4 regions of the Streptomyces sp. NPDC047453 genome follow, and region 3 is predicted to be linked to each of the others. Evidence: riboswitches for the same ligand, from Rfam matches in the RefSeq annotation. Region 3 holds a riboswitch; each other region holds the start of a gene.

The links. A riboswitch is a leader RNA that binds a small molecule or an ion and turns the genes downstream of it on or off. The one in region 3 is predicted to bind cobalamin.
Region 1: another riboswitch for cobalamin. It lies ahead of ABZ818_RS18735 ((2Fe-2S) ferredoxin domain-containing protein); the one in region 3 lies ahead of ABZ818_RS38490 (CbtB-domain containing protein).
Region 2: another riboswitch for cobalamin. It lies ahead of ABZ818_RS15665 (ribonucleoside-diphosphate reductase subunit alpha); the one in region 3 lies ahead of ABZ818_RS38490 (CbtB-domain containing protein).
Region 4: another riboswitch for cobalamin. It lies ahead of ABZ818_RS05630 (cobalamin biosynthesis protein); the one in region 3 lies ahead of ABZ818_RS38490 (CbtB-domain containing protein).

What each region holds. Positions count from the first base shown of each region.
Region 1 covers NZ_JBEYTS010000019.1:7,583-15,162, reverse strand. Annotated here, with positions in the region: gene ABZ818_RS18750 (Scr1 family TA system antitoxin-like transcriptional regulator) at 1-441, shown strand, start outside; gene ABZ818_RS18745 (hypothetical protein) at 576-830, shown strand; gene ABZ818_RS18740 (DNA-formamidopyrimidine glycosylase family protein) at 1,324-2,106, shown strand; cobalamin riboswitch at 2,196-2,318, shown strand; gene ABZ818_RS18735 ((2Fe-2S) ferredoxin domain-containing protein) at 2,437-2,778, shown strand; gene ABZ818_RS18730 (cobalamin-binding protein) at 2,810-3,730, opposite strand; partial or broken gene ABZ818_RS18725 (acyl-CoA dehydrogenase family protein) at 3,825-4,004, shown strand; gene ABZ818_RS18720 (enoyl-CoA hydratase/isomerase family protein) at 4,001-5,077, shown strand; gene thiI (tRNA uracil 4-sulfurtransferase ThiI) at 5,196-6,473, opposite strand; gene ABZ818_RS18710 (hypothetical protein) at 7,428-7,580, opposite strand, start outside.
Region 2 covers NZ_JBEYTS010000014.1:86,565-94,144, reverse strand. Annotated here, with positions in the region: gene ABZ818_RS15685 (GntR family transcriptional regulator) at 1-514, shown strand, start outside; gene ABZ818_RS15680 (DUF3311 domain-containing protein) at 658-957, shown strand; gene mctP (monocarboxylate uptake permease MctP) at 954-2,564, shown strand; gene ABZ818_RS15670 (GNAT family N-acetyltransferase) at 2,642-3,148, shown strand; cobalamin riboswitch at 3,194-3,348, shown strand; gene ABZ818_RS15665 (ribonucleoside-diphosphate reductase subunit alpha) at 3,471-5,822, shown strand; gene ABZ818_RS15660 (ribonucleotide-diphosphate reductase subunit beta) at 5,822-6,835, shown strand; gene ABZ818_RS15655 (hypothetical protein) at 6,748-7,002, opposite strand; gene ABZ818_RS15650 (helix-turn-helix domain-containing protein) at 7,096-7,580, shown strand, end outside.
Region 3 covers NZ_JBEYTS010000095.1:7,304-14,883, reverse strand. Annotated here, with positions in the region: gene ABZ818_RS38500 (MFS transporter) at 1-1,009, shown strand, start outside; gene ABZ818_RS38495 (aminotransferase class V-fold PLP-dependent enzyme) at 1,061-2,173, opposite strand; cobalamin riboswitch at 2,615-2,751, shown strand; gene ABZ818_RS38490 (CbtB-domain containing protein) at 2,790-3,008, shown strand; gene ABZ818_RS38485 (CbtA family protein) at 3,030-3,791, shown strand; gene ABZ818_RS38480 (histidine phosphatase family protein) at 3,848-4,423, opposite strand; gene ABZ818_RS38475 (DeoR/GlpR family DNA-binding transcription regulator) at 4,426-5,196, opposite strand; gene ABZ818_RS38470 (MFS transporter) at 5,286-6,551, shown strand; gene ABZ818_RS38465 (substrate-binding domain-containing protein) at 6,498-7,568, opposite strand.
Region 4 covers NZ_JBEYTS010000004.1:19,885-27,464, forward strand. Annotated here, with positions in the region: gene ABZ818_RS05605 (hypothetical protein) at 1-156, opposite strand, end outside; gene ABZ818_RS05610 (alpha/beta fold hydrolase) at 499-1,626, opposite strand; gene ABZ818_RS05615 (class II aldolase/adducin family protein) at 1,789-2,454, opposite strand; gene ABZ818_RS05620 (inorganic phosphate transporter) at 2,610-3,872, shown strand; gene ABZ818_RS05625 (hypothetical protein) at 3,906-4,130, shown strand; cobalamin riboswitch at 4,317-4,454, shown strand; gene ABZ818_RS05630 (cobalamin biosynthesis protein) at 4,554-5,495, shown strand; gene ABZ818_RS05635 (cobyric acid synthase) at 5,492-7,000, shown strand; gene cobN (cobaltochelatase subunit CobN) at 6,997-7,580, shown strand, end outside.

The DNA.
Region 1 (7,580 bases), on a different contig from region 3:
CTCTTCGTCGAACGGGCCGAGGAGGCGCTGGAGTCGTTCGGTGTGCTGTGCGCGGTGGCCCGGCATGTGGGACGGCAGCGGGGGCTGGCCGTCTGGTTCCGGGAGTGGGCGCAGTTGGAGGAGACGGCGGTCAGCCTGTGCACGTACGAGTGCCGGGTCGTGCCGGGGCTGCTCCAGACCGAGGCCTACACGCGGGCGGTGATGCTCAACGTGCCGCCTCCGCCGACGGAGGAGCAGCTCCAGGAGCGGATCGCCGCTCGGCTGGCGCGGCAGGCTGCTCGGCATCGGCGCGGCCATGTTGATCTGGGCTGCCCTGGCGGGAACGGTGACCCGGCCCCGCTCTTGGCCGAGGATCAGCCCAGGGTCTGGGCGAGGGTGCGGGTCTACCCCGAGGCCGACCGTTTGGGACGGATGATGACCTCGCTGCCCAGGGGGCTGTAACCAGCCGCGAGGAAAGCTCGAAGGGATCGAGCGTTGCCTGGGGCGACAGCGGCGAAAACCGGCTCACCGGCGGGGAGCAAGGTGAGCGCGTCACGCAGCAGGGAGCGACCGAGCCCAGTCGCACTGCTACCAGGGTGGTTGAGTTCGACGCTTATCTCGCGCCGTCCAGCCAGGCCGACGGCCAGTGTGACAAGGCCGCGTTCGTCTCCGTGGACACGGACGTCGGTACGCAGAGCCTGAGCGTAACGAACGCGCGCGTGGTCATCGACGTCAAGACGTTCGGGCAGGCGGCGAGGGGACGGCACGCCATGCGCAACGAGTGTCGCGTCGATGCTGTCGATCCACCCTTCACGACCTGCGAGGTGGCGCAGGAAATCAGGAGCCATTGAAGCCCCGTAACCGTCGGGTCCTTGAGCCTGGATGTCGGAAGTGGACAGGGCGGTGGCGATCACGGCGTGCCCGGTGAAGGCGACCGAGCACTCCAGCCCGCCCGGCAGAGGCGGAAGAACTGTTACGCGGCCGTCTGCAGGCGGGAAGCGTCCGTCGGCAGCATTGAGGAACATGCCCAGCAGCGGGTGAGACTCGGCCATGACGGTCCACCCTACGAGGGACTGTTCGCTATTGCAGCCGCACCCGTTGGGTGAAGCGCCGGTAGGCCGTGGGCCGGGTCGGCCCAAAAGCAACGACGGCTCAGTAGCCGCCCAGGAGCGTCCGCACCCTCCGCGGGTATCCCGGTCGAGCCGTCCGTCAAACCGGCGAGCGTCCGATCGGAGGCATGACGCCCGGAAGCAGAGTGCCGAGCGCGTGGGCGCGCCCTCCACGGGTACCCGTCACCGCGTGTGGCGGCCTGACGACCGCACGACGAAGAGCCGGGACGAACGCATGCCCGAACTGCCGGATGTCGAGGGATTCCGCGAGGTGCTGATGACCTGCGGCCGGCGCCGGTGTGTCACGGACGTCGAGGTGCGGGACGCGGGGGTTCTGCGCGGTGTCAGCGCGCAGCGGCTGCGGAGCGAGCTGGTGGGCAGGCGTCTGGGGCAGGCATGGCGGCACGGAAAGTGGTTGTTCGTGCCGACGGACGACGGCGGTCCCACCCTTGTCTGGCATTTCGGCATGACGGGGTCGCTGCGGTGCTGTTCCCCGGACGAACCGGTCGAGGCGCACGACCGCCTCCTGCTGACGATCGACGGTTCCCGGCACCTCCGCTATCGCGATCAACGCAAGCTGCAGGGCGTGCGGTTGGCCGACGACATGGAGATCGAACGGATCACGGACGGTCTCGGTCCCGACGCCCTCACCGTGCGCGCACCGGAATTCAGGGAGCTGCTGTCGGGACGAAGGCGCGCCGTCAAGAGCGCGCTGATGGACCAGTCCGTGATCGCGGGTCTCGGGAACCTCCTGTCCGACGAGATCCTCTGGCGGGCCCGTGTCCCTCCGCGGACTCCCGCGCGGGACCTGAGCGAGACCGAGATCCGGCGCGTCTATGCGGGGATGGGCCGGGTCCTTGAGACGTCCGTGCGCGCCGGGTGCGTGCCGCCGAGGCGCTCCTGGCTCACCGGGCACAGGGACGACAGCGAGCCGATGTGTCCCCGCTGCGGGTGGCCTCTGTGCTCGAACCGCGTCGGCGGCCGCCGCACGGTCTGGTGCCCGCAGTGCCAGAAATGAGCGAAGCGGGCCGTTCTCAGAAGCGGGCCGTTCTCAAGCGAGCGAACGGCAATGGGATGATGATCGGCGACATAAGGCGACGGCGGTCCGAGGAAGCCGGTGAGAATCCGGCGCGGTCCCGCCACTGTGACCGGTGAGCGAGTTCCGGAAGGCCACTGCCCCGCCCGGGGTGGGAAGGCGGGACGAGTGAAGACCCGGGAGCCAGGAGACTCACGCGGTCGCCTCCTCGAGCGATCCCGGGGCGGATCTCCCCGGGAGGGGGAGTGGTGCGGCGTGCCCGAGAGGCCGACGGACGAGGCACCGGGCGGTGCCGTGACGGGGAGCGGTTCGGTGCCGTGCCGGGTCGTCGTGTGCCGGGACTGCTGCTGCGGCAGCCCCAAGGTGACCGGGGTCGATCACGCGGCGCAGACCGCGCGGCTGCGAGCGGAGGTGCCAGTGCGCATCTCCGACTGCCTCGACGTGTGCGAGCAGGCGAACGTCATCGTGGTCCAGCCGTCCACCGCGGGCCGGGCCGCCTGTGCGCGGCCGGTCTGGCTCGGACTCGTCAACGATGCGGACGCGACCGAGGACATCGTCGCCTGGGTGCGCGCCGGAGGCCCGGGCGTGGCTCCCCTGCCGGACATCCTCGACCTTTACGCCATCACACCGCCACGACGTGCCACGGATTCCTGAGGCCCGCACGCGCGAGGAGGCCGGCCGGTCGTCACCGGCCGGGGAACGGGCAGACCTCGGCCGGTGTGACCGCCTCGCCGGCCGGCACACCGTGCAGGACCTGGGCGAGAACCTCCGTGCCGCGCACCACGCGGGGGCCGGGCCGGTTGAAGTAGGACGGCCCGTCCAGCACCCAGACGCGGCCGGACCGAACGGCGGGCAGATCCGTCCAGCCGGGCAGCCCGGTGAGCAACGCGGCTTCGCGCAGGGTGCGTTCAGGCGGGAAGCCGCACGGCAGGACGAGGACCACGTCCGGTTGTGCGGCGCGTACCGCCTCCCAGGTCATCGGCTTGGTGTGCTCGCCGGGCGCGGCGAGGAGAGGCTCACCTCCGGCGCTGGTGATCTGCTCGGGCACCCAGTGCCCGGCAGGCCACAGCGGATCGAGCCACTCGATGGCCACGACCCGGGGCCGGTCGAGGCCGGCGACCGCGCCGCGGACCCGGGCGAGGCGCGCCTGCAACTCGGCCCGGCTCCGCTGCGCGCGCTCGCGCACGCCGAGCAGGTCGCCGACGGTGACCAGACAGTCCAGTACGTCGTCGAGCGTGCGCGGCTCCAGGCTGAGGACTCGGGTGTCGGCGTCGAGCAGCCGCACGGTCCGGCTGACCTTCTCGTACGACACCGCGCACACGTCGCACAGGTCCTGGGTGAGCACCACGTCAGGGCGCAGGGCGGCCAGAGCCTTGGTGTCCAGCGTGTACAGCGACGAGCCGGAGTGCGCCGCCCCGCCGACGGCGTCGGAGATCTCCCGGCTGGTGAGCGCGTCCTGGTCCAGGTCGGCCCCGGTCACCACGGGCACCGGGGCGACCTCGCGCGGCGGCCAGTCGCACTCGTGGGTACGGCCGGCCAACTGCTCCGACAGCCCGAGCTCGGCGACGATGTCGGTCGCGGCGGGCAGCAGGGAGACGATGCGCATACCTCGACTGTAGGAGGCTCCGGGACCCGCGGACCTCGCGGATCCGCCGATTCCGGCGCCCGGCGTGCAGGGCATGCACGGCGTGATCGCACCAACCGACAGCGGCTACTCGGCCGCCGACCGGGCGCTCCAACTGCACGGAGGCTACGGCTACCTCGGCGAGTACGGCCTTGAGAAGATCGTCCGTGACCTGCGCGTGCAACAGATCCTGGAAGGAACCAACGAGATCATGCGTGTCATCGTGGCCCGCGGCCTGACGGAGGCGTTCGGATGACCGCCGCCGAGGAACCCGTCCTGTTCCACACCGACGGACGGGCCGCCCACATCACCCTCAACCGGCCGAAGGCCCTCAACGCCCTCACCCACGAGATGGTGCGCCGCATAGACGCGGCGCTGACGGCCTGGGAGCACGACCCGGCCGTGGAGACCGTCGTCGTCACCGGCGCGGGGGAGCGCGGCCTGTGTGCGGGCGGTGACATCCGCGCCATCCACGACGACGTCCGTGACGGGGACGGCACCGCCTCGGCCGCCTTCTGGCGCGACGAGTACCGCCTCAACGCCCGTATCGCCCGCTATCCGAAGCCGTACGTCGCCGTCATGGAAGGCATCGTGATGGGAGGCGGCGTCGGCGTCTCCGCGCACGGCAGCGTCCGCATTGTCACCGAGCGCTCGCGGATCGCGATGCCGGAGACCGGCATCGGCTTCATACCCGATGTCGGCGGCACCCATCTGCTGGCCCTCGCCCCCGGGGAACTGGGCACCCATCTCGCGCTGACCGGTGCGCAGATCGGCGCCGGCGACGCCGTGCTCTGCGGGCTCGCCGACCACTACGTGCCGTCAGCGGCTCTGCCGGCCCTCATCGACGACCTCGCCGGCACGCCCGTACGGGAGGTGCTGGCGCGTCATGCCCGACCGCTGCCACAAGGGGAGTTGGAGGGGCAGAGGGAATGGATCGACCCCTGCTGTGCCGCCGCGACGGTCGAGGACATCGTGAGCCGGCTGTTCGACCACGGCGAGCCCGCCGCCAAGGAGGCGGCCGAAACCCTGCTCACCAGGTCACCGACCGCCGTGAAGGTCACCCTGGCCGCCGTGCGCCGCGCCCGCCGTCTCGGATCCCTGGAGCCGGTCCTCGACCAGGAGTACCGCGTCTCCTGCGCCGCCCTGAGCAGCCCCGACCTGGTGGAGGGCATCCGCGCCCAGGTCATCGACAAGGACCGCGACCCGCGCTGGTCCCCCGACACCCTCGCCGAGGTGACCGACGCCGACGTGAACCGCTTCTTCGTCCCGCTCGGCGACCGTGAACTGGGTCTCGCCGGCCCTGGCACCACCGCGGAGGCGGCCTGGTGAGGAGGACCGACGCGTTCCTCGGACTCGGGCACATGGGCGCCCTCATGGCCGCGGACCTGGTCCAGGCCGGTCACCGTCCGAGTCGGGTCAAGCCGGCGGTAGCACCTCGACCACCCGGTCAGGCAGGTGCCGGGCAGCTGCCGTCGGCGACCGGGGCCTCCTCGTCCACCCCGGGGCGGAGCACCTGCGCCGAACCGAGCAGGGCCTCCACCACCTCCTCCAGGTCGAGGCGCTTCTCGACCGACCGCAGGTGTGGCAGCCGCGCCCCGGTGCTGACCCGGGGAGGGGCGAGCAGACTGCAGCAGTCCTCGTCGGGCAGGACCGAGATGCCGGCGGTGCCGATGGACCGGGCCTCGTCAATGATCTCCTGCTTCTCCCAGCCGATCAGCGGACGCAGTACGGGCAGCGCCGCCGCCTCGTCCACCGCGACCAGGTTGGCCAGTGTCTGACTGGCGACCTGCCCGAGGCTGTCGCCGGTCACCAGTGCCTGGGCACCGATACGGTCGGCCAGCGCGGAGGCGGTGCGCACCATCAGCCGGCGTTGGGCGACCACCTGGAGCCGCCCGGACCCTGCCACGGCGAGTTGCTTCTGCGCCTTGCCGAGCGCGACGACGTGCAGGGTTCCGGGCGGCTGGCAGCGGTTCAGCTCACGGGCCAAGGCGTACGCCTTGTACACGGACGACGGGTTCGTGTAGGGAGCGCCGTTGAAGTGCACGAAGTCGCACGCCAGTCCGCGCCGCATGGCCCGGTGGGCGGCGACGGGGGAGTCGTAGCCGCCGGAGAGCAGGACCAGGGCCCGCCCGCTGGTCCCGACGGGCAGTCCGCTCAGACCGGGAAGGCGTTCACAGGAGAGGTACGTCTCCTTGTGGTCGATCACGACGTTCAGCGTCACGTCGGGCGCGGTGAGGTCGACCGTCAGCGCGGACACGGCGTCGAGTACCCGGGCCCCCAGGAACACTTCCATGCGGGAGGAGGTCAGCGGGAACTGCTTGTCCCGCCGCCGCGCCCGCACGGCGAAGCGGAGCCCCCGGCGCTCGCCGCTCACGGCACGCAGGGCGTCGATCGCCGCCGCCGTGATGCCGTCGAGCGTGCTCGGCACCCGTACGGCCAGCTCGACGGAGTTGAAACCGACGACCCGCCGGGCCCGCTCCACCAGGGCCTCAACGGGGACCTGCCCGCCCAGCACGGTGACGTTCTGCGCGGTCTTGATCCAGGTCGAGCCGCCGACCCCGCGCAGGGCGAGGCGCAGGTTGTCGTGCAGTCGCTCGGTGAAGCGGTGTCGGTTGCGGCCCTTGAGGAAGACCTCGCCGTGCTTGAGCAGCACGCACGGGCCGTGGGAGACGGGGGCGGCACCGGAGGAGGCCCGGGGAGTGGGTACGCGGAGATCGTCGGACATGTGAGCGAGCCTCTCAGAGCGCCCGGGCGTCGTCGCAGGTGCCCTCGGTGAGCCGGCCCCTGGCCCGCCCAGGGAACCGACGAGGCCTCCGCCGGGATCGAGAGGCGTGATCAGGCGGTCCTGTCACGGCCCAGCTCGTAGCCCTTCAGTCAAGTTTCGAGGCTATGTTGCGCGCCGCCCGGACCCGAGAAGGGGTCCTGTTCGATGTCACGGCCGGGTGGCCGAGCCTCGCTGTGGCGATGGGCACGAAGGTCTTCGTGGGTCGCTGCGTACGCTGATCTCGGCCGTTGGCGACGGCCCCGTTGGGTCGCCGTATTTCCTGAGAAGCCTGGGGAGAGCTGCCCGGACATACGGCTGGCTGTAAGGTGTCGAGCCAGCCCTTGACCTGCAAGAACGCAGGTAGGGAGCCTAGCTTCAGGAGTATTTCGATGCTGCGCACCATGTTCAAGTCCAAGATCTAGCGTTTGGGTGTTTCCGCAGGTAAGAGCCCTGATCGCGGCCTCCAGGTCAGCAAAAGGTCAGCATTAGGTGTCCGGCATGCTGACCTGCACCCGCGGCAGGGGCCTCCTGCGCCGCCCATCGCCCTGTTCGGAAGGCTTGATGCGTGGCTCGACAGCTCGCCCGTGGGATGGGGTCCTTCTTTAAAAAGTGCGGTTGTGCCAGGCCGACCCGTTGCCCGCACCCGTACACGATTCGGTTCAGGGATGCTCTCGGCAAGCAGCGTGAACAGGCTGGCTTTGGGACGCAGGACGACTGTCGTCGACGGGTGAACACATTCAGCCGTCGCCGACACCTTCGGCCGGTGTTCCGCCGGGTTCCATCGTGCGGTCCCGTTCCGGGAGCCGTCGGACGACTGCCCGTTTCGTCACTCGCCGGGAACGGCACCGCCGGTCGCGCTGCGCGAAAAGCTCTCGGTGCGGTCAGGTTACCTCTGGACGAGGAGAAGAGGGCGGGTCAGTCGTCCGGCTGTACCTCCTCTGGCTTCACCCGGTCCTCCTGTTCCTCCTCTTCCTCTTCCAGTTCCTCCATCAGACGGATGCCCTCGTGCGTCAGCGAGACGGTGGCGGGGGTGTGGTGTGATGTCCAGTCCACGCTGATCAGGCCCTC
Region 2 (7,580 bases), on a different contig from region 3:
CGCCAAGCCGAAGGTCTCCCAGGCACTGCAACTGACCTCCTACACCGAGGACATGCGCGCCCAGGGCCTGGAGCCGACCTCGCAGCTGCTGGACATCGGCTACGTGACCGCCGACGACCGCCTGGCCGAGTTGCTCGACATCACCGCCGGCGGGCGCGTGCTGCGCATCGAGCGGCTGCGCATGGCCAACGGCGAGCCGATGGCCATCGAGACCACTCACCTGTCGGCCAAGCGCTTCCCCGCGCTGCGGCGCAGCCTGGTGAAGTACACCTCCCTCTACACCGCCCTCGCCGAGGTCTACGACGTCCATCTCGCAGAGGCCGAGGAGACCATCGAGACCTCGCTGGCCACTCCGCGCGAGGCGGGCCTGCTCGGCACCGACGTGGGCCTGCCGATGCTGCTGCTCTCCCGGCACTCCCTGGACCGCGAGGGCCGGCCGGTGGAGTGGGTGCGGTCGGTGTACCGCGGGGACCGCTACAAGTTCGTGGCGCGTCTCAAGCGGCCACAGGAGTAAGGGTCCTGTGATGGCGTAAGAATCTCGTGGCGGTCCGCGGCGTCATGCGCGCGAGGGATTCCGCACCTGTGACACCGTGACCTAGATTGCCTGCGCACTGCACGGACGCTCGCCGGTGATCAGCTAGGGGACGGAGTCGCCACATGTCGAATGCCCCGGAAGCCACCAGAGCGGTGGTGACACCCTTACGGGTCGTCATCGCCCTCTGCCTCGTCGCCCCCTTCGTGGCGCTGCTGTGGGTGGGGTCGTACGCGAAGACGGATCCGGTGTTCACAGGGATCCCGTTCTTCTACTGGTACCAGATGCTGTGGGTGGTCCTCTCCGCGGCCCTGACGATGACCGCATACCGGCTGTGGCTGCGTGATCAGCGCGCCGCCCGGGCCTCGCGGGCCGCGCGGACCGCCCCTGCCGCCACGCCCGAGGACGGGGGTGCGGTCAAGTGAAGGACGGTGTCAACGGCGTCGCGCTCGGCGTCTGCGTCTTCTTCTTCCTGCTCGTCACCGTCATGGGCTTCCTGGCCTCGCGCTGGCGCCGTGCCGAGAACGAGCACAGCCTGGACGAATGGGGCCTGGGCGGCCGGTCGTTCGGCACCTGGGTGACCTGGTTCCTGCTCGGCGGCGACCTGTACACCGCCTACACCTTCGTGGCCGTGCCGGCCGCCGTCTACGCCACGGGCGCGGCCGGCTTCTTCGCGGTGCCGTACACGATCCTGGTCTACCCGCTGATCTTCACGTTCCTGCCGCGGCTGTGGTCGGTGTCCCACCGGCACGGATACGTGACCACCTCGGACTTCGTCCGCGGCCGGTTCGGCTCCAAGAGCCTGTCGCTGGCGGTGGCGCTCACCGGCATCCTCGCGACCATGCCGTACATCGCGCTCCAACTGGTCGGCATCCAGGCCGTGCTTGACGTGATGGGCGTCGGTGGCGGCGACAGCACCCACTGGTTCGTGAAGGACCTGCCGCTGCTGATCGCCTTCGGTGTGCTGGCGGCCTACACCTACTCGTCGGGACTGCGCGCGCCCGCGCTGATCGCGTTCGTGAAGGACACCCTGATCTACATCGTGATCGCGGTGGCCATCATCTACATCCCGATCAAGCTGGGCGGCTTCGGCGAGGTGTTCGCCAAGGCGGACCAGAAGTTCAGCGAGTCGGGGACGGGCGGCCTGGTGCCGGCGGCGGCCGGCCAGTGGACGTACGCCACGCTGGCCCTGGGCTCCGCGCTCGCGCTGTTCATGTACCCGCACTCGATCACCGCGACCCTGTCCTCGCGCAGCCGCGAGGTGATCCGCCGCAACACCACGATCCTGCCGCTGTACTCGCTGATGCTGGGCCTGCTCGCCCTGCTGGGCTTCATGGCGATCGCGGCGGGCGTGCAGGTGAAGAACGGCCAGCTGGCCATTCCGCAGCTGTTCGAGAACATGTTCCCGGACTGGTTCGCGGGCGTGGCGTTCGCGGCGATCGCCATCGGCGCGCTGGTGCCGGCGGCCATCATGTCGATCGCCGCCGCGAACCTGTTCACCCGCAACATCTACAAGGACTTCCTCCGCCCGCACGCGACGCCGAAGGAGGAGACCCGGGTCTCCAAGATCGTGTCGCTGCTGGTCAAGGTGGGCGCGCTGGTCTTCGTCCTGACCATGGACAAGACGGTCGCCATCAACTTCCAGCTGCTCGGCGGCATCTGGATCCTGCAGACCTTCCCGGCCCTGGTCGGCGGCCTGTTCACCCGCTGGTTCCACCGCTGGGCGCTGCTGGCGGGCTGGGCGGTCGGCATGGTCTACGGCACGGTCGCCGCCTACGGGGTCGCCTCGCCGACGCAGAAGCACTTCGGCGGTTCGGCGAAGGAGATCCCGGGCATCGGCGAGATCGGCTACATCGGCCTGACGGCGTTCGTGCTCAACGCGGTCGTCGCGGTGGTCCTGACGTTCGTGCTGAGGGCGGTCAAGGCGCCTCAGGGCGTGGACGAGACCCGGCCGGAGGACTACACGGCGGACGCCGGCGACCCGGGCGTCGAGGTGGAGCTCCCGCCGACCACGGCGGCGGCGCCGCACTGACACCCGGGAGGGGCATCCCACGGGCCGCCGGAGAAATCCGGCGGCCCGCTGCCGTGCCCGTGCGGCACACTCGGGCCATGGACATCGCGATCCGGCCGGTGGAACCCGGCGAGTACGGCACCCTCGGTGAGATCACCGCCCAGGCCTACCTCCGGGACGGGCTCCTCGACTTCGGCGAGAGCGACGAGTATCTCGGCGAGCTGCGGGACGTGGCCAAGCGGGCGGCCGCGGCCGAGGTGCTGGTGGCGGTGGCGGACGGGACGGTGCTCGGCGGCGTGACCTTCGTCCCCGGCACTGGCCCCATGGCCGACCTCGCCGGTCCCGGGGAGACCGAGATACGGATGCTCGCGGTCGCCCACACGGCGCGCGGCCGAGGCGTCGGCGAGGCCCTCGTACGGGCCTGCCTGGACCGGGCACGGGCCGTGCAGGGCTGTGTCCGCGTGGTGCTGTCCACCCAGGGCACCATGCACACCGCCCACCGCATCTACGAGCGTCTGGGCTTCGTCCGCACGCCGGGCCGGGACTGGAACCCCCTCCCGCACCTGGACGACATCATGCTGCTCACCTACGAGTTGACATTCTGACACGTTCCGGAGTCGACGCGGCACAACATATGGGGGTGCCCGACTCACTCAGCACAAGATGTATGCTCGTGCTCACTGTCGCCGCAGGGGAATCCGGTGCGAATCCGGAACTGTCCCGCAACGGTGTACTCGTGCACGTATGCCCCCATGGGCCGCCACGAGCGTCAGTCCGAGGACCTGCCGACAGTGCGCCCGGCCGTCCGGTCCGGGTGCCCTGACGTCCGGGCCTCGTGGAATGGGCCGGTGGACGCGGCGCCGCGTGCGCTCGTGTGCCGCCCCCTGCCCTCGGCGAGGCCCCGTGCCGAGCGAGGGAGAGCTCCACGTGACCATCGCGCCAGCAGACCCGGTTTCAGTCACAGCTCCGGAAACCGACGGTCCAGGTGCCGTACTGCTGCGGACCCTGACCGAGCTGACCGCCGACCTCCCCGACGCCGACCCCGGCCGGGTCGCCGCCGCCGCGCTGCGCGGCCGGTCGGCGCGGGCCGACGAGGCCGAGTTGCGCGAGCTGGCCACGGAGGCGGCCGCCGGGCTCATCTCCGAGGACCCCGCCTACTCCCGGCTCGCGGCCAGGCTGCTGACCCTCGCCGTCCGCGCCGAGGCCGCCTCCCAGGGCGTCGCCTCCTTCACCGACTCGGTCGCCGTGGGGCATCGCGAGGGCCTCATCGCCGACCGGACGGCCGAGTTCGTACGCGCCCATGCCGACCGCCTGGACGCGCTGATCGACCGGGCCGCCGACGACCGCTTCGGCTACTTCGGCCTGCGCACCCTGCACAGCCGGTACCTGCTGCGGCACCCGATCACCCGCAAGGTGATCGAGACGCCGCAGCACTTCATGCTGCGGGTCGCGGCGGGTCTCGCGCAGGACGCCACCGCGCGGTCGGTCGACGAGGTCGAGGCGCTCTACGGGCTGATGAGCCGCCTCGACTACCTGCCCTCCTCCCCCACGCTCTTCAACTCCGGGACGCGTCACCCCCAGATGTCGTCCTGCTACCTGCTCGACTCCCCCAGGGACGAGCTGGACTCGATCTACGAGCGCTACCTCCAGGTCGCCCGTCTGTCCAAGCACGCCGGCGGCATCGGCATCGCCTACTCCCGCATCCGCTCCCGCGGTTCGCTGATCCGCGGCACCAACGGGCACTCCAACGGCATCGTGCCGTTCCTGAAGACCCTGGACGCCTCGGTGGCCGCCGTGAACCAGGGCGGCCGGCGCAAGGGCGCCGCCGCGGTCTACCTGGAGACCTGGCACTCGGACATCGAGGAGTTCCTGGAGCTGCGCGACAACACCGGCGAGGACGCCCGCCGGACGCACAACCTCAACCTCGCGCACTGGGTCCCGGACGAGTTCATGCGCCGGGTGAACGCCGACGGGCAGTGGTCGCTGTTCTCCCCCGCGGACGTGCCGGAGCTGGCCGACCTGTGGGGCGAGGAGTTCGACGCCGCGTACCGCACCGCGGAGGCGCGGGGCCTGGCGAGGAAGACCATGCCGGCCCGCGACCTGTACGGCCGCATGATGCGCACCCTCGCGCAGACCGGCAACGGCTGGATGACCTTCAAGGACGCCGCCAACCGCACCGCCAACCAGACGGCACAGCCCGGCCACGTCGTCCACTCCTCCAACCTCTGCACGGAGATCCTGGAGGTCACCGACGACGGCGAGACGGCGGTGTGCAACCTGGGTTCGGTCAACCTCGGCGCGTTCGTGGCCGGCGGGGACATCGACTGGGAGCGGCTGGACGAGACCGTCCGCACCGCCGTCACCTTCCTCGACCGCGTGGTGGACATCAACTTCTACCCGACCGAGCAGGCGGGCCGCTCCAACGCCCGCTGGCGGCCGGTGGGCCTGGGCGCCATGGGCCTTCAGGACGTCTTCTTCAAGCTGCGGCTGCCCTTCGACTCCCCGGAGGCGAAGGCCCTGTCCACCCGTATCGCCGAGCGGATCATGCTCGCCGCGTACGAGGCGTCGGCCGACCTCGCCGAGCGCGAGGGCCCGCTGCCCGCATGGGAGAAGACCCGTACGGCCCGGGGCGTGCTGCACCCCGACCACTACGACGTCGAGCTGACCTGGCCGGAACGCTGGGCGGCCCTGCGCGAGCGGATCGCCGCCGTCGGCATGCGCAACTCGCTGCTGCTCGCCATCGCCCCGACCGCCACCATCGCCTCGATCGCGGGCGTGTACGAGTGCATCGAGCCGCAGGTCTCCAACCTCTTCAAGCGCGAGACACTCTCCGGGGAGTTCCTTCAGGTCAACTCGTACCTGGTGAACGATCTGAAGGCGCTCGGCGTCTGGGACGCCCGGACCCGCGAGGCGCTGCGCGAGGCGAACGGCTCGGTGCAGGACTTCGCCTGGATCCCCGAGGACGTGCGGACGCTGTACCGCACGGCGTGGGAGATCCCGCAGCGCGGCCTGATCGACATGGCCGCGGCCCGCACCGCGTTCCTGGACCAGTCCCAGTCCCTGAACCTGTTCATGGAGACGCCGACCATCGGCAAGCTCTCCTCGATGTACGCCTACGCCTGGAAGCAGGGCCTGAAGACGACGTACTACCTGCGCTCCCGCCCCGCGACCCGGATCGCGCGGGCCGCCCGCGCCACTGTCCCCGTCCAGGCGACGCCGGACCCCGAGGCGGTCGCCTGCTCCCTGGAAAACCCCGAGTCCTGCGAGGCCTGCCAGTAATGACCAGCGAGACCAAGAACCTGCTCGACCCCGGCTTCGAGCTGACGCTCCGTCCGATGCGCTACCCGGACTTCTACGAGCGCTACCGGGACGCCATCAAGAACACCTGGACCGTGGAGGAGGTCGACCTCCACTCGGACGTCGCCGATCTCGCCAAGCTGAGCCCCGCCGAGCAGCACCTGATCGGACGGCTGGTGGCCTTCTTCGCCACCGGTGACTCGATCGTGGCGAACAACCTGGTGCTCACGCTCTACAAGCACATCAACTCCCCTGAGGCGCGCCTGTACCTGAGCAGGCAGCTGTTCGAGGAGGCCGTGCACGTCCAGTTCTATCTGACGCTGCTGGACACCTACCTCCCCGACCCGGAGGACCGCGCCGCGGCCTTCGCCGCGGTGGAGAACATCCCCTCCATCCGGGAGAAGGCCGAGTTCTGCTTCAAGTGGATGGACTCGGTGGAGAAGCTGGACCAGTTGGAGACGAAGGCGGACCGTCGGCGCTTCCTGCTCAACCTCGTCTGCTTCGCCGCGTGCATCGAGGGCCTGTTCTTCTACGGTGCCTTCGCCTACGTCTACTGGTTCCGCAGCCGCGGCCTGCTGCACGGTCTTGCCACCGGCACCAACTGGGTGTTCCGCGACGAGACGATGCACATGTCCTTCGCCTTCGACGTGGTCGACACCGTGCGCAAGGAGGAGCCGGACCTCTTCGACGACGACCTCCAGCGGCAGGTCACCGACATGCTGCGGGAGGCCGTCGAGGCCGAGCTCCAGTTCGCGCGCGACCTGTGCGGTGACGGCCTGCCGGGGATGAACACCGACTCGATGCGGCAGTACCTGGAGTGCGTCGCCGACCAGCGCCTGACGCGCCTCGGCTTCGCTCCGGTGTACGGCTCCGAGAACCCCTTCTCCTTCATGGAGCTCCAGGGCGTTCAGGAGCTGACCAACTTCTTCGAGCGGCGCCCGTCGGCGTACCAGGTGGCGGTGGAGGGAACCGTCGACCTGGACGAGGACTTCTGAGCCTCGTCGCCGCTCTCGCGGCCCTCCTGGTCCTCGTGGGCCTGACGGATCCGGCGGTCGGCACGTCGGTCGTGGACGATGCCGACCACCGACGGCAGGACCATGAGGACCAGGAGTCCGAGGACGACGAGCATCGAGATCAGGCCTTGCGTCTGTGTCGTAGTCATGGACACCAATGTCGCGCTGAACGCTCCTTACCGTGAGTGGCAGGACTGCCGTACACCTTCAAAATCCTGCCACCGCGGGGGCACACTGGAGCCATGCTGAAAAACGTGGCCACCGTGCTGCTGGACGGAGTGCACCCCTTCGAACTCGGCGTGGTCTGCGAGGTGTTCGGACTCGACCGCAGCGACGAGGGGCTGCCGGTCTACGACTTCGCGGTCGTCTCCGCGGAGGGCCCGGCGCTGAGCACGCATGTCCCCGGCCTCACGGTCTCGACACCGCACGGCCTGGACCGGCTGGAGGAGGCCGACCTGATCACGGTGCCGGCCGCGGACGCCATCACCTCGCGCGGCTACCCGCCCGAACTGCTGGACGCGCTGCGCCGGGCGGTGGACAGGGGCGCGCGAGTGCTCAGCGTCTGCTCGGGCGTCTTCGTGCTGGGCGCCGCCGGCCTGCTGGACGGGCGGCGCTGCGCGGCGCACTGGAGGCACGCGGACACACTGGCCCGGCGCTTCCCGCGGGCGATGGTCGAGCCGGACGTGCTGTACGTGGACGCGGACCCGGTGATCACCTCGGCCGGCAC
Region 3 (7,580 bases):
GGCCGGCTGCCTGCTGCGCACCGCCGGCTTCGGCCTGCTCGGCTGGGTCGACAACCTCCCCGCCCTGATCGCCGCCTCCGCCGCCACCGGCTTCGCCGGCGCCCTGTTCAACCCCGCCGTCCGCGCCTACCTCGCCGTCGAGGCGGGCGAACGGCGTGTGGACGCCTTCGCCGCCTTCAACGTCTTCTACCAGGCCGGCATGCTGCTCGGCCCACTCGTCGGGCTCGCCCTGCTCGCCGCCGACTTCCGCCTCGTGTGCACGACCGCCGCCGGCATCTTCGCCGTCCTCACCGTGCTGCAGTGGCGCGCCCTGCCCGCCCGGCGCGGCCACACGGCGGACACGGCCCGGCGGGAGAGCGTGCTCGCGCAGTGGCGGACGGTCGTGTCCAACCGCCCCTTCCTGCTCTTCGCCACCGCCATGATCGGCTCCTACGTGCTCACCTTCCAGGTGTACCTGGCCCTTCCGCTGGCGGCGGCGGACGCCCTGGGGGCGAACGGCACGGCGGTCACCAGCGGGCTCTTCATCGTCTCCGCCGCGGTGGCCGTCGTCGGCCAACTGCGCCTGACCGGCTGGGCCAAGCAGCGGTGGCAACCCAGCCAGGCGCTGGTTCGGGGACTGGCCGTGATGGGGCTGGCCTTCCTGCCGCTCGCGCTCGCCCCGCGCGGCTCCTCGGGGGCCGCGCTGGTCTCGCTGGTGGCCGCGGTGGTCCTGCTCGCGGTGGGTTCCGCCGTGGTCTACCCGTTCGAGATGGACACCGTCGTCGCCCTGTCGGGCAACCGCCTGGTCGCGACCTACTACGGGCTCTACAACACCGTCTCCGGCCTGGGCATCACCCTGGGCAACCTGGTCACCGGCGCGCTGTGGGACTTCGCCCAGCGGCACCATGCCCTCTGGATGACCTGGACGGCCCTGACCGCCACCGGACTCGTGTGCGCCGCCTCGGTCGGGGCGCTCGCCCGTGCCGGGCGGCTCACCGGTGAGGCAGAGCCCGAGCCCGCTCCCGCCTGACGGAAAGGAGATCGCCGGTCCGCGGGTTCGACGTGTCGCCGACTCGCGGGTTCAACTCTCCAGGGACGACAGTGCGGTGGCGACCCGTTCGGCTGCCTCCGGCGGGGTCGAGGCGTGCGGGGAGAGCCTGAGCGAGTCGGTGCGCACGGTCGCGGTGACGCCTTCGGCGTGCAGTGCCTTGGCGACGAGGGACGGATCGTGGTCCGGCAGGGTGAAGGAGAGGATGCCCGCGCGCCGCGCCGGGTCGACGGGGGAGAGGACGCGGCCGCCGCACGTTTCGACGACCTCGGTGAGTTCGGCGATCCGTACGGCGATCGCGGCTTCGATGGCGGCGACGGTGTGCCGCTCGACGAGGTCCAGCGCGGCCGCGAACGCGGCGGCCGTCACCGGACTCAGATTGGTGATCGACCACCGTCGTGCGTCCGGGGCGGGCGGGTGCTCGGCTCCGTCGAAGAGGCCGACCTCCTCGACGCCCGTCCAGCCGGTGAGGACCGGCTCCAGGGATTCCAGAGCGCGGTCGGACAGCGAGGCGAAGCCGGTCGACCATCCGGCGCGCAGCCATTTCTGGCCGCCCGCGACCACCACGTCGGCGGCGTCCCAGGACAGCGAGGCGACACCGAACGCCTGAATGGCGTCCACGATCAGCAGCCGGTCGGGCCCGATCGCCTCGCGCAGCGCCGCCAGGTCGGCACGGAACCCGGTGCGGAAGTCCACGGCGCTGACCGACACGGCCACGACGTCGTCGGTCAGCGCGGCGCGGACCAGGTCGGGGGTGACTCCGGAGCCGGGCGCGGGGTCGATCCAGCGCGGAGTGGCCCGGCCCAGGTCCGCGGAGCGGCGCCACGGGTAGTGGTTGGCGGGGAAGTCGGTGCGTGGCGCGACGACCACGCCCTCTCGGATGCCGAGTGCGGCGTGGAACAGTCCGGTGGACGCGTTCGGGAGGAGCACCGTGTGCCGGGCGTCGGTGCCGGCGAGACGGGCGGCCGTGTCCCGCGCGGTCTCCTCCGCGCGCATCAGGGTGTCCACGGTGGTGTGGTCGGCGCGGGCGGACGCCTCCAGGGCGCGCGCGGTGGCGGTGACGGCGTCCCGGGAGGGCGGTCCGAAACGTGCGAAGTCCAGGTACCCGGCTGGTGTGTCGAAGTGGGCGGCGTACGACGTGAGCACGGGGCTCGTCCCTCCGGGGTGGTGCGTGCGGATCGAGTGGCGCGGCGGGCGGAGTGCCTGTGGGTGCGCCGGACGGCGGGGCAGCAGCGTGCGCCGTCCCACCGGTCTGAGCTGGTCAGAGCCTGCCAGCGCATCTTGCCACAGCACCGGAGCGCCCTGTCGGGCCATCGCGGCAGCAGAGTCTGGGAGGGGCGGCCGACGACGCGGACCGCATCACCGTCCTGTCCCAGGGGCGGATCCACTTCGACGGCACCACGCACGGCTTCCTCGGCAACGCCCCGCCGGACACTCCGGGCTCCCGCCGCGCGGAGGCCGCCTACACGGCGTTGACGCTCCAGGGCTGAGGCTGACGCTTCAGGGTCGAAAAGGAGCCTCCGCAAGTTCCGCGGAGTACGGCTGGTGGAGAAGATCACGTCCGTGGTCGCGGTCTTGGCCGGGCCCCCGGCACGCGATACCGTCTGTCCGATATCGACGACGGCACGACGGAAGCCGGTGGGAATCCGGCACGGTCGCGCCACTGTATGCGAACGCCCCAGGGATGTTCGTGAGTCAGACCCGCGGCTGTCGTCCTGTGCACCACCGAGATGGGACGCGAACTCCCAGAGGAGGTTCTGCCATGGCGCAGACCGTCGCTCAGCCGACCGCCACCCCCGCCGTTCCCGCCACGCTGCCGCTGAAGGCGATAGCTCCCTGGGCGGTCTTCTTCGGCGTTCTCATGCTGGTCCTGCTCTACTTCGTCGGCGCCGAGCAGGGCGCCACCTCCGTGTTCAGCGGCACGGACGTCCACGAGTGGGTGCACGACGCCCGCCACCTGCTCGGCTTCCCCTGCCACTGAGGCGAGGGACGCCGCACGCTCATGAACTCCGCAACGGTAAGAAACCTTCTGGTGCGGGGCATGCTCGCCGGCCTTGCCGCCGGTGTGCTCGCCCTGGTCGCCGCCTACTTCCTCGGGGAGCCGTTCGTCGACAAGGCGATCGGCCTCGAGGAGGCGCACTCCCACTCCCACTCTCATGACGAGGTGGAAGTCGTCTCCCGTTCCCTGCAGTCCACCGCCGGTCTCGCCACCGGCGTCCTCGTCTACGGGGTCGCCTTCGGCGGTATCGCCGCGCTCGCCTTCTGCTTCGCGCTGGGCCGCGTGGGCCGCTTCTCCCCGCGGGCGACCGCGCTGCTGCTGTCCGGCTGCGCGCTGCTGGCCGTGTACGTCGTGCCGTTCCTGAAGTACCCGGCCAACCCGCCCGCGGTCGGCCAGGAAGACACCATCGGCAAGCGCACGACCCTGTACTTCCTGATGATGCTGCTCAGCATCCTCCTCGCGATCGCCGCCACGATCCTGGGCAAGCGCCTCGCGCCCACGCTGGGCACGTGGTACGCGACGGTGGCCGCGGTGGCCGCCTTCGCCGTGGTGATCGGGCTGGCCTACGCCTTCCTGCCGGTCGTCAACGAGGTTCCGGCGGACTTCCCGGCCACCCTGCTGTGGCGGTTCAGGCTCTCCGCCCTGGCCATGCAGACCGTCCTGTGGGGCGGATTCGGGCTGCTCTTCGGCGAGTTGGCCCAGCGGTTGCTGAACCCCAGCCCCGCGACCGCCGCGTCCGGGCAGGCGGTGCCGGCCGCGCACTGAACCCTTCGGCACACGACAGGGCCCTTCGGATCCGTCCGGGGGCCCTGTCGCGTTCGTCAGGACGCCGCCGCCAGCGGCTGTCCGAGCCGCAGATTCCAGCGGCCGGCCCGACCGCTGAACTCCGTTGCCGTCAAAGGCGGTACGTCCAGCCGCCAGAAACCGGTCGCGGGCACGCCCAGCACATGGACGACCGCGGCCCGTACGACCTCCGGCTCGACCACCGCGAGCGTACGGCCGTCGGTGTCCCGCGCGCTGTCCAGCCAGTGCCCGACCCGCTCGCACGCGTCCCGCACCGACTCCCCGCCGTGCGGTGCGCAGTCGGGGTCGGCGAGCCAGCGGCCCACCGCCTCCGGCTCGGTGGCCATCACCTCCTCCAGGGTCCGGCCCCTCCAGCGGCCCGCGTCCAGACCGGCCAACTCCCGTACCGCCACGCCGTCGAGGCCGAGCGCCGACGCCGTCTCCCGGCAGCGTGCGCTCGGGGACAGGAGCACGCGGGCGGCCGCGGGCAGCGATCCGGCCGCCGAACGGGCCCTGGCCGCCCCGCCGTCGTCGATCGAGTCGCCGTCGTCGAACCGGGCCTGCCGCAGCGACGGGCTCGTCGCGGGCGCGACGAGAGTGATTCGGATGGTCAACTTCACTCCCACCGCGCGGTGTTGACGATCGTGCCCGCGGCGCGGATCGTCTCGACCTCGCCGGGTGGCGCGGAATCGTCGGTGACGAGGGTGTGCAGCCGCGAGACCGGTGCGACGAAGGCGTGCGCCGTACGGGACAGTTTGGTGCCGTCGGCCACGGCGAGCACGCGCCGGGCGGAGTCGATCGCGGCCCGTTTCACCGCCGCGTCGTCCAAGTCGTAGGCGGTCAGGCCCTGTTGTGCGGTCAGCCCACAGCAGCCGATGACGGCGGTGTCGAAGCGCAGGGCCGCCAGCGAAGCCAGGGTCAGGGGGCCGGTGAGGGCTCCCTCGCCCGGACGGGGCCGGCCGCCGGGCACGAGGAGGGTGGTCTGCCCGGGACTGTCGGCCAGCGCGTCGACGGCCTGGAGGGACAGCGGCATCACGGTCACCCGCCGGCCGCGCAGCGCCCTGGCCACTTCCAGGCAGGTGGTGCCGCTGTCGAGGACGACCGTCTCCCCGTCGGCGATCAGCGCGGCCGCGTCCGCGGCGATGCGCTGCTTGGCCCGTGTGCCCTCCTGCGCGCGCAGGGGGAAGGGTGGCTCCTCGCCGCGCAGCAGCAGGGACCGGGCGCCGCCCCGGAAGCGTTCCAGTACGCCTTGGGCGGCCAGGGCCTCCAGGTCGCGGCGGATGGTCATCTCCGAGGCTCCGGTGAGTTCGGCCAACTGGCCGACGCCGAGGCTTCCCGCCTCGCGCACCGCGTCCGTGATCCGCCTCAGACGGCCCGTGTTCCCCATGCGGCGATTGAACACCATGCGCCGACGAACAGGAACACTGTGAGAAGAGGCGCTTTCCAAACACCATTCATGTTCGATACGTTCGCTCCATGGAGCGATCACTTCGCGCGGCGCGTCTGGCGACCTTCACGTACTTCATCCTCAACGGGACCCTGCTGGGGATGTGGATCGTGCAGATCCCGCCCATCGAGCACCGCGTCGGCGTCAGCCACGCCGTCCTGGGCGGCTTCCTGCTGCTGCTCGGGGCGGGCGCCTTCGTGGGGATGCAGCTGGCCGGCCCGGTCGCCGACCGCCTCGGCACCCGGATCGTCGTGCCCGCCGCCGGTGTCCTGTGCAGTGCCGCTCTCGTGCTGCCCGGACTGGCCTCGAAGCCGTGGATGCTCGCCGGAGCCCTGATCGTGCTCGGGTTCGGCAACGGCTGCCTGGACGTGAGTATGAACGCCCACGCCGTCCAGGTCGAGAAGGCGTACGGACGCCCGGTGATGTCCGCGTTCCACGCCACGTTCTCCGTCGGCGGCGTGCTGGCCGCCCTCGCGGGTGCCGCCGTCGCGAGCGCGGGCTGGACCCCGGCGGCGACGCTCGGCACGGCGGCCGTCCTGGGAGTGGTGGTCTCCGTGTGCGCCGCCCCGGGTCTGCTGCCCACCGCCGCGGGACCGGCCGCGGATGCCGGGACCGGGTCCGACGGGCCGGCCGGGCGGGCGGCCCCGGCCCGTACCCGTATCTGGATCCTGGCCGTCCTCGCGCTGATGGTCATGCTGTGCGAGGGGGTCGCCAACGACTGGAGCGTGCTGCACCTGCGGACCGTCCTCGGCGCCGCCGACAGCACGGCGGCCTTCGCCTACGGCGCGTTCGCCGCGACGATGACCATCGGCCGCCTGCTCGCCGACCGCCTCTCGGCCCGCTTCGGCCCCGCCGCGATTCTGCGTCACGGCGCCTCGGTCGCCGCTGCCGGCATGACGGCGGCCGCCCTGTCCCCGTGGATTCCGCTCGCCCTGGCCGGCTGGGCGCTCTTCGGCGCCGGGCTCTCCGGCTGCGTTCCCCAGCTCTTCAGCGCCGCGGGGCACGCCGACGCCGATGCCGCCGGCGCCAACGTCTCCAAGGTCGCCGGACTCGGCTACCTCGGCATGCTCGCGGGACCTGCCGTCATCGGCTGGCTCACCCGCCTGGTCCCGCTGAACCTGACCTTCTTCCTCCCCGTGGCCTGCTGCGCCGTCGCGGCCGTGACGGCGGGAGTGCTGCGACCGCGGGGGAGCGCGGTCGCGGGCCGGGGGCCCGTCCCCGAGACGGGGCCTCCCGCCGCGTCAGCCCTCCGGGGTGAGCGGGGTGCCGCCGAGGGTCGAGGCGCGGGCCACTAGGGCGGGACGCAGCCGTCGGGAGCGGCCCGGCTTGCCGTTCAGCATGTTGACCAGCGTCGTCGCCGCCACTTCCCCCATCCGGTACATCGGGGAGCTCACGGAGGTCAGGGACACCGGCAGGGCCGCCGCCAGCGGGACGTCGTTGTAGCCCACGATCGCCACGTCCCGGCCCACCGTGAGGCCCGTGTCCCGAACCGCCGCCATCACGCCGATCGCCGCGAAGTCGTTGACCGCGAAGACGGCGGTGGGCCGCGGCCGCAGGGCCAGCAGCCGCTCGGCCGCCGCCCGGCCGCCGGGCACGTCGAAGCGGGACCGCACGACGTGGCTCTCGGGCACCGGCAGGCCCGCCTCGGCGCACGCGTCGAGGAAGCCCTGGGTGCGCTCCGCGCCGGTGCTGGCGTAGGGCTCCCCGGCCACCACAGCGACCCGCCGGTGGCCGAGTTCCAGCAGGTGCTCCGCGGCCAGCCGGCCGCCGAGGACGTCGTCGGTGGTCACCGAGATCCGGCCCGGCAGCCGGCGCGAGACCAGCACCAAGGGGATGTGCTGGCGGGCCAGTTCGGCGACGAGGTCGGAGTCGGAACGGGCGTCGCCGAGCACCAGGCCGTCGACGCGCCGGGCCAGCAGCGCGTCGGCCCGGCGCCGTTGCAGCTCCGGGTCGTCGGCGGTGTTGGCGACCACCGTGTGGTAGCCGGCGGCCGCCGCGGCCGCGTCGATGCCCTCGTAGATCGTGGCGAGCACGATGTCGGTCAGCCTCGGGACGAGCACGCCCAGCATCCGGGAACGGCCGGTGCGCAGTGCCGCCCCGGCCGGGTCCCGCTGGTAGCCGAGTTCCTCGGCGAGCGCTCGGATCAGTGTGGCGGTCTCGGTGGCCACCCCGCCCCGTACGCTCTCGTCCGGGCTCAGCGCCCGGGACACCGTGGAGACGTGGACCCCCGCCTGCCGGGCTATCTGGGCGAGTGTGACCGGGGTGCGACCGGTGTGTGTGCCGGCCCCCGCCCGCGCTCCCTGGCGATCCACGCTCGCTGTCCC
Region 4 (7,580 bases), on a different contig from region 3:
AGCGGCGGTCAGGCCCAGATCGGCGGCCGCCCGCTCGGCGGTCGCGTCGGAGAGGGTGGCCTTGTCGTCGGTGGTCGGCCCCCCGCGGCCGGGCCCGAGGGCGGCGTCCGCCCAGCGGGCGAGGCGGGCCGCCCCGGCCAGACGGGAGCGCGCCATTCTGGCCAGCTCCGCGGGTGCCGGAGTGCCCTCCGGGGGGCGCGGGGCGGGGCGGCGCGTGTGCCGCTGGTTCACGGCTCTGGGGGCGGCGGCCAGGGGTCGTGGGCGGACGATGCGAAGCCTGGAGTCGCGCGGGATACGGGACGTCACGGGTGCAGTCTTCCGGTTGACGGTCCGAAAACCCAAACGGAATGTCACGGCAGGCGATGGAGAAGGCCAAGGGAGGGCAAAGAGGACCCCGGACAGGCACCATCCGGCCGGTTCCGAAAGGGGTCCGAGGATCCGTCCGGACGCCGGCCCCGAGGCAGGTGACACGGGGCGAACCGGAACCGTGCCCCCACCTCACATCAGCGGTGTCAGGAAGCGCCGCAGGGCTTCCTCGTACCCCTCGGGGTCGGCGTTCCACATCGCGCCGTGCGGAGCGTTCGGCACCGTGTGCAGCGCGACCAGGTTGGGACGGCGTTCGGCGAGGCGGCGGGAGAGCTGCCAGGGGGCCACCCGGTCGCCCGGGCCGTGGAAGATCAGCGTCGGTACCGTGAGCCCCTCCGGGTCCGTCGCCGCGGCCAGGCGGTCGCCGTACAGACCGGTGCGCCCCTGCGCGGCGCGCACCGCGAGCGGCAGCAGCGGGCCAGGGGTGTGCCGCGCCCGGGCCAGGGCCCGCAGTGTCACCTCCCAGTTGAGCACCGGGGAGTCCAGCACCAGTCCGGAGATCCGCTCGCGCACAGCCGAGCGGGTGGCGGCGCGCAGCGCCATCGTGGCGCCGGTGGACCAGCCGTGCAGAACGATCCGCTCGGCGCCGTACCGCACGGCGTAGCGGATCGCCGCGTCCAGGTCGCGCCACTCGGTCTCGCCGAGGTGGTTCAGGCCGTCCGGCGGACGGGGCGCGCCGAGGTCGCCGCGGTAGGCGAGGGCCAGCACCGGGAAGTGCCGGCGGTGCAGGAACCCCATGATGTTCATGGGGAGTTCGCGGGTGGCGCCCAGGCCGTGCACCGCGATCACCCAGGTCTCGCGGACTCCGGGCACGAACCACGCGGGCAGGGGGCCGAGTTCGCCCGGTATGTCGACGTCGGCATGCTCGATGCCGAGGGCGGAGCGCGGGTTGCCGATGTGCAGGTTCGGGGTGAGCCACACCTTGTCGCCGCGGTGCAGGGCGCCGTGGGTGACGCGCTCCAGCCGGCGTACGACGGTGTCGGGCCGGTGCGGGGCGGTGGGCAGGACGGGGCCGACCACCGCGTGGGAGCCGTTGCCGGCCAGGCCGTAGGTGCCCGGGCGCAGGGAGGCCAGGTCCCGGGTGAGGCTGATCTGCCCGGCGGCCGTGCCGTGCACGCTGAGCCGGGGTTCGGTGGGCAGGGGCCGGCCCGGGAGCGCCTTGAGCGCGGCGTCGCTCGCGAGCCGGCCCGCGGCGACGCTCGCCGCGCCGGCCGCCAGGGCTGCGGTGACGGCCGCGGCCGTCGCTTTGACTGTGGGCACGGCTCCAGTGTCCTGGCGCGCCCGGTCACCGGCCAGTGGGACGAAGGGTCGGGGTGACATGTCCGCGCGAGTTCCATGGAGAGCGGCGTTCATTCCGGCGCCGCCCGCACGCGGGGCCACCGTCCCGCCCCGTTCCCGATTCCCCGGCTTCCGCCCCTGTCGCTACACGCGCCCCGGCCCCGGCTGTCCGTACGCCCGCAGCCGCTCCCCCGCCTGGGCCAGTTGCTCCGGCGTCAGCAGAGCCGGTGTCAGGCCGGGGACGCCGGACGCCGCCAGCCACACACGGCACATCCACTCCAACTGGGCCGTACGGTCGTAGGCCTGGTCGAGTGTGGCGCCGTAGGTGACGGTGCCGTGGTTGCGCAGCAGGCAGCCGGTGCGGCCGTCGAGGGCACGCAGCATGTTCCCGGCCAGTTCCTCGGTGCCGTACGTGGCGTACGGGGCCACGCGGACGGGCCCGCCGAGCGCGCCGGCCATGTAGTGGATCAGCGGGAGCTCGGTGACGAGGGTCGATACGGCCGTCGCGTGCACGGCGTGGGTGTGGACGACGGCGCCCGCGTCGGTGCTGCGGTAGACGGCGAGGTGCATGGGCAGTTCGCTGGTCGGCACCAGTGTGCCGAGCACCTGCCGGCCGTCGAGGCCGACACCGGTGACGTCGTCGTCCGTGAGCCGGTCGTAGGGGACGCCCGAGGGGGTGACCAGCACGGTGTCGCCCACGCGGACGGACACGTTGCCGGAGGTGCCGACGACCAGTCCGTCGGACACCGTGCGGCGGGCCGCCGCGACCAGCGCCCGCCAGGCGCGGGCCGTCTCTCCGAGTTCGGTCATGTGCCGATCGTGCCAGGACACCTCACGCGAGCGACCGCTCTCTCCTCATCGGACCACGGGAACGGACACCCCGATGACCGACTCAGTTCATCTTCCGTTCATCCGGGTTACCTACGTTCAACGCGCCAATGACGCTCGAACGATTGCCTGGGTAAATGGAAAGCTTCTCGATGATCCTCGCGATAGTGGTGATCACCGCACTCGCGTTCGATTTCACGAACGGTTTCCACGACACCGCAAACGCGATGGCCACGACCATCTCCACCGGTGCGCTCAAGCCCAAGGTCGCGGTGGCCATGTCCGCCGTGCTGAACCTGGTGGGCGCCTTCCTGTCCGTGGAGGTCGCCAACACGATCTCCAAGGGTCTCGTCGACGAGACCGGCATCCGTCCCGAAGTCATCTTCGCCGCCCTGGTGGGCGCGATCCTCTGGAACCTGCTGACCTGGCTGGTCGGACTCCCCTCCAGTTCCTCGCACGCCCTCATGGGCGGTCTGATCGGCGCCACCATCGCCTCGGCCGGTTTCAGCGCCGTGCACGGCGGTGTCCTGCTCACCAAGGTCCTGATCCCGGCGGTCGCCGCACCGGTCGTCGCGGGTCTGGCCGCGCTGGTCTCGACCCGGCTGTCGTACGGCATCGGCCGTAAGTCGAATTCGAACGGCAAGGCGGCCGAGAAGGGCCACCGCGCCGGGCAGATCGCCTCCGCGGGCCTGGTCTCGCTGGCCCACGGCACCAACGACGCGCAGAAGACGATGGGCGTCATCACCCTCGCCCTGATCGCCGGCGGCGCCCTCGCCCCCGGCGCCAACCCTCCCACCTGGGTCATCCTCTCGGCGGGCCTGGCCATCGCGCTCGGCACCTACATCGGCGGCTGGCGCATCATCCGCACCATGGGCAAGGGCCTGACCGACCTCCAGCCGCAGCAGGGCTTCGCCGCCCAGACCAGCGCGGCCACCGCCATCCTGGCCTCCTCCCACCTCGGCTTCTCCCTCTCCACCACGCACGTCGTCTCCGGTTCGGTGATGGGCGCGGGCCTGGGCCGCAAGGGCGGCGTGGTGCGCTGGTCCACCGCGAGCCGCATGGCCGTCGCCTGGGCCCTCACGCTGCCCGCCGCGGCCCTGGTCGCGGCCGGCGCGGAGGCCGTGACGCGCCTCGGCGACTGGGGCACCTGGCTCGTCGCCGCGTTCCTGGTGGCCTCCAGCGCCGCGATCTGGAAGATCTCCCGCCGCGAGGTCGTCGACCACACCAACGTCAACGAGACCGAGGAGCCGGCCGGCGTGGTCACCCAGGCCATCGCCGCCGTCACCCCGCCCCCGGCCTCCCCGGTGACCGAGGAACTCACCGCCACGATCCCCGCCCAGGCCTCCGCACCCGCCGGTGAACCCGCGTCCGTGGCGACCCCGCCGGCCGCCACCGTCTGAGCCCGCGCCACAGGCAGAAGGAAGAGAAGCACCATGAAGATCGACTGGGTGGCCCTCGGCTCCGTCTTCGGCGTCAGCCTCGGCGTCACGGTGGGCCTCGTGGCCCTGTTCACCCTCGGCATCGCCGGCCTCTCCCGCCGCGAGCGGGCCGTCGCCGCGGGCCACGGCGGCGGGGCCCTCGCGGTCACCGGCGCCTACGCCTGCTTCGCCGCGTGCGCCGCCGCCGTGGCCTACGGGATCTACCTGATCGTGGCCTAACCCGCCGCGGCCCGGCCCCTGGCAACCGGGTTCGGGTCCGGGTCCCACCCCCTCACGTCACCCGCCCTTTCCGGGCCGTCCCCACGACGGCCCGGGAAGGGCGGGTCTTCTGGTCCCCGGCGCCCGCGGTGTGGGCCTCATCTCAGTACCCCTGCGCAGGTCAACGGCAGGTTGACGGGTGTTCGCGGTGCGTGGTGGACTGCCGGAGCCAAGTACGGCGGCAGGAGAGGAAGTCCGGTGCGAATCCGGCGCGGTCCCGCCACTGTGACCGGGGAAGAACTTCCCCGGGAGCCAGGAACTCTCGCCGCCGGTCTCGTCGAACCAGGGCGTGGACACCCTGAGTGAGGACACATATCGCCATGCGCGGCTGCCGACCAAGGTTCACCAGCGTCTGTCCGACCGTCCGCACGACCGGCTGACCCGATGGGTGCCGATCGCGACTTCGCGTACGGCGCCGCCGCCGGCCTCCTCGGTGACCTGCTCCTCGGCGATCCGCGCCGCGGGCACCCCGTCGCCGTGTTCGGACGGGCCGCGGGTGCCGTGGAACGCGCGCTGTGGCGGGACCACCGCGGCTGGGGCGCCCTGCACACCGCCGTGTGCGTGGGGGGCGTCGTGTCGTCGGCCGCGCTGGCCGTGTCCGCCGCGCGTTCCTCCCGTACCGCGTCCGTCGCGCTGACCGCCGCCGCCACCTGGGCCGTCGTCGGCGGGACCTCCCTCGCCCGTGAGGCACGGGAGATCGGGCGCGCGCTGGGGGCCGGGGACGTCGAGGCCGCCCGGGCGCGGCTGCCGCATCTGTGCGGGCGCGACCCGCAGGCGCTGGACGCCGACGGGATCGCCCGGGCCGTCGTCGAGTCCGTCGCCGAGAACACCTCCGATGCGGTGGTGGGCGCGCTGGTGTGGGGCGCCGCCGCCGGTGTGCCGGGCCTTCTCGGCTTCCGCGCGGTCAACACCCTGGACGCCATGGTCGGGCACAAGTCCCCCCGGTACCGCCGCTACGGCTGGGCCTCGGCCCGGCTCGACGACCTCGCCGGATGGCCGGGGGCCCGGCTCACCGCCACCCTGGCGGCCGTCGCGGGCGACGACCCGCGCGGTGCCGTACGGGCCTGGCGCTCCGACGCCGGGAAGCATCCGAGCCCCAACGCCGGTCCGGTGGAAGCCGCCTTCGCGGGGGCGCTCGGGGTGCGGCTGGGCGGCACGCTCTCGTACGCCGGGCGCGTGGAGCACCGCCCGGTGCTCAACGGCGCCGGACGCGCCGTCCGGCCGGGTGACATCGAGCGCGCGGTACGGCTCTCCCGCCGCGTGGGCTGGCTCGCGCTCGGAGTGTGCGCGGGCGTACGGCTGCTGAAGAGAGGACGGACGTCATGAGTGGCGGTCTGCTCGTCGCCGGCACCACCTCCGACGCCGGGAAGAGCGTCGTCACGGCCGGGATCTGCCGGTGGCTGCGGCGCCAGGGCGTGAAGGTCGCTCCCTTCAAGGCGCAGAACATGTCCCTCAACTCGTTCGTCACCCGGGAGGGCGCCGAGATCGGGCGGGCGCAGGCCATGCAGGCCCAGGCGTGCCGCATCGAGCCGACCGCGCTGATGAACCCGGTGCTGCTCAAGCCGGGCGGCGAGCAGAGCAGCCAGGTCGTCCTGCTGGGCAAACCGGTGGGCGAGTTGAGCGCGCGCGGCTACCACGGCGGGCGGCAGCAGAAGCTCCTCGGCACCGTGCTGGACTGCCTCGCCGAGCTGCGGAGCACGCACGACGCGGTGATCTGCGAGGGGGCGGGCAGCCCGGCGGAGATCAACCTGCGCCGGACCGACATCGTCAACATGGGGATCGCGCGCGGCGCGCGGCTGCCCGTGCTCGTCGTCGGCGACATCGACCGCGGTGGCGTCTTCGCCTCCTTCTACGGCACGCTCGCACTGCTGTCGCCGGAGGACCAGGAACTCGTCGCCGGGTTCCTCGTCAACAAGTTCCGCGGGGACGTCTCGCTGCTCGAACCCGGGCTCGACATGCTGCACGGGCTCACCGGCCGGCGTACGTACGGCGTGCTGCCGTTCCGGCACGGGCTCGGCATCGACGAGGAGGACGGGCTGCGCATGTCCCTTCGGGGAGCCGTGCGGGAGTCCGCCGTGGCTCCCCCGGTCGGGGAGGACGTGCTGCGGGTCGCCGTCTGCGCCGTGCCGCTGATGTCCAACTTCACCGACGTGGACGCGCTCGCCGCCGAACCGGGCGTCGTCGTGCGGTTCGTGGACCGGCCCGAGGAGCTGACCGACGCCGACCTCGTCGTCGTGCCCGGCACACGCGGCACGGTCAGGGCGCTGGAATGGCTGCGGGAGCGGGGGCTCGCACGGGCTGTGGCGAGCCGGGCCGCCGAGGGGCGGCCGGTGCTGGGCATCTGCGGCGGCTTCCAGATCCTCGGCGAGCACATCGAGGACGACGTGGAGAGCCGGCGCGGGCACGTCGACGGGCTGGGCCTGCTGCCCGTACGGGTCGGGTTCGCCCGTGAGAAGACCCTCACCCGGCCGCGGGGCGTGGCCCTCGGCCAGCGGGTCGAGGGGTACGAGATCCACCACGGGGTCGCCGAAGTCACCGGCGGGGAACCCTTCCTGGACGGCTGCCGGGTCGGGGCCGTCTGGGGCACGCACTGGCACGGCTCGCTGGAGTCGGACGGCTTCCGGCGCGCGTTCCTGCGCGAGGTGGCGGCCGCGGCTGGACGCCGTTTCGTGCCGGCGCCCGACACCTCGTTCGCCGCGCTGCGCGAGGAGCAGCTCGACCGGCTCGGCGACCTGATCGAACAGCACGCGGACACGGACGCGCTCTGGCGGCTCATCGAGTCGGGCGCGCCGCAAGGACTGCCTTTCATTCCACCGGGAGCGCCCGCATGAGCACAGTGTTGTTGTTGTCGACCGCCGACACCGATCTGCTCGCCGCCCGAGCCTCGGCCGCCTCCTACCGGATCGGCAATCCGACCCGCGTGGACGTCGACGAGGAGCTTCCGGGGCTGCTCGACGGTGCGGACATCGCCGTCGTACGGCTGCTCGGCGGCAAGCGCGCCTGGGAGGACGGACTCGCCGCGCTGAAGGCCTCCGGCGTGCCGACGGTGCTGCTGGGCGGAGAGGCCGTACCGGACGCCGAGTTGATGGCCGAGTCGTCGGTGCCGGCCGGAGTCGTGGCGGAGGCGCTGAAGTACCTCGTCGAGGGCGGCCCGGAGAACCTGGCGGAACTCGCCCGGTTCCTCTCCGACACGGTGCTGCTGACCGGCGAGGGCTTCGAGGAGCCGCGGCGGATGCCGGAGTACGGCGTCCACGGCGAACGTGCCCTGGTGGCCGGGCGCCCGACCGTCGGCGTGCTCTTCTACCGCGCCCACGAACTGAGCGGCAACAGCGCGTTCGTCGACACGCTGTGCGACACGATCGAGGCGCACGGCGCCAACGCCCTTCCCGTCTACTGCGGTTCGCTGCGCGG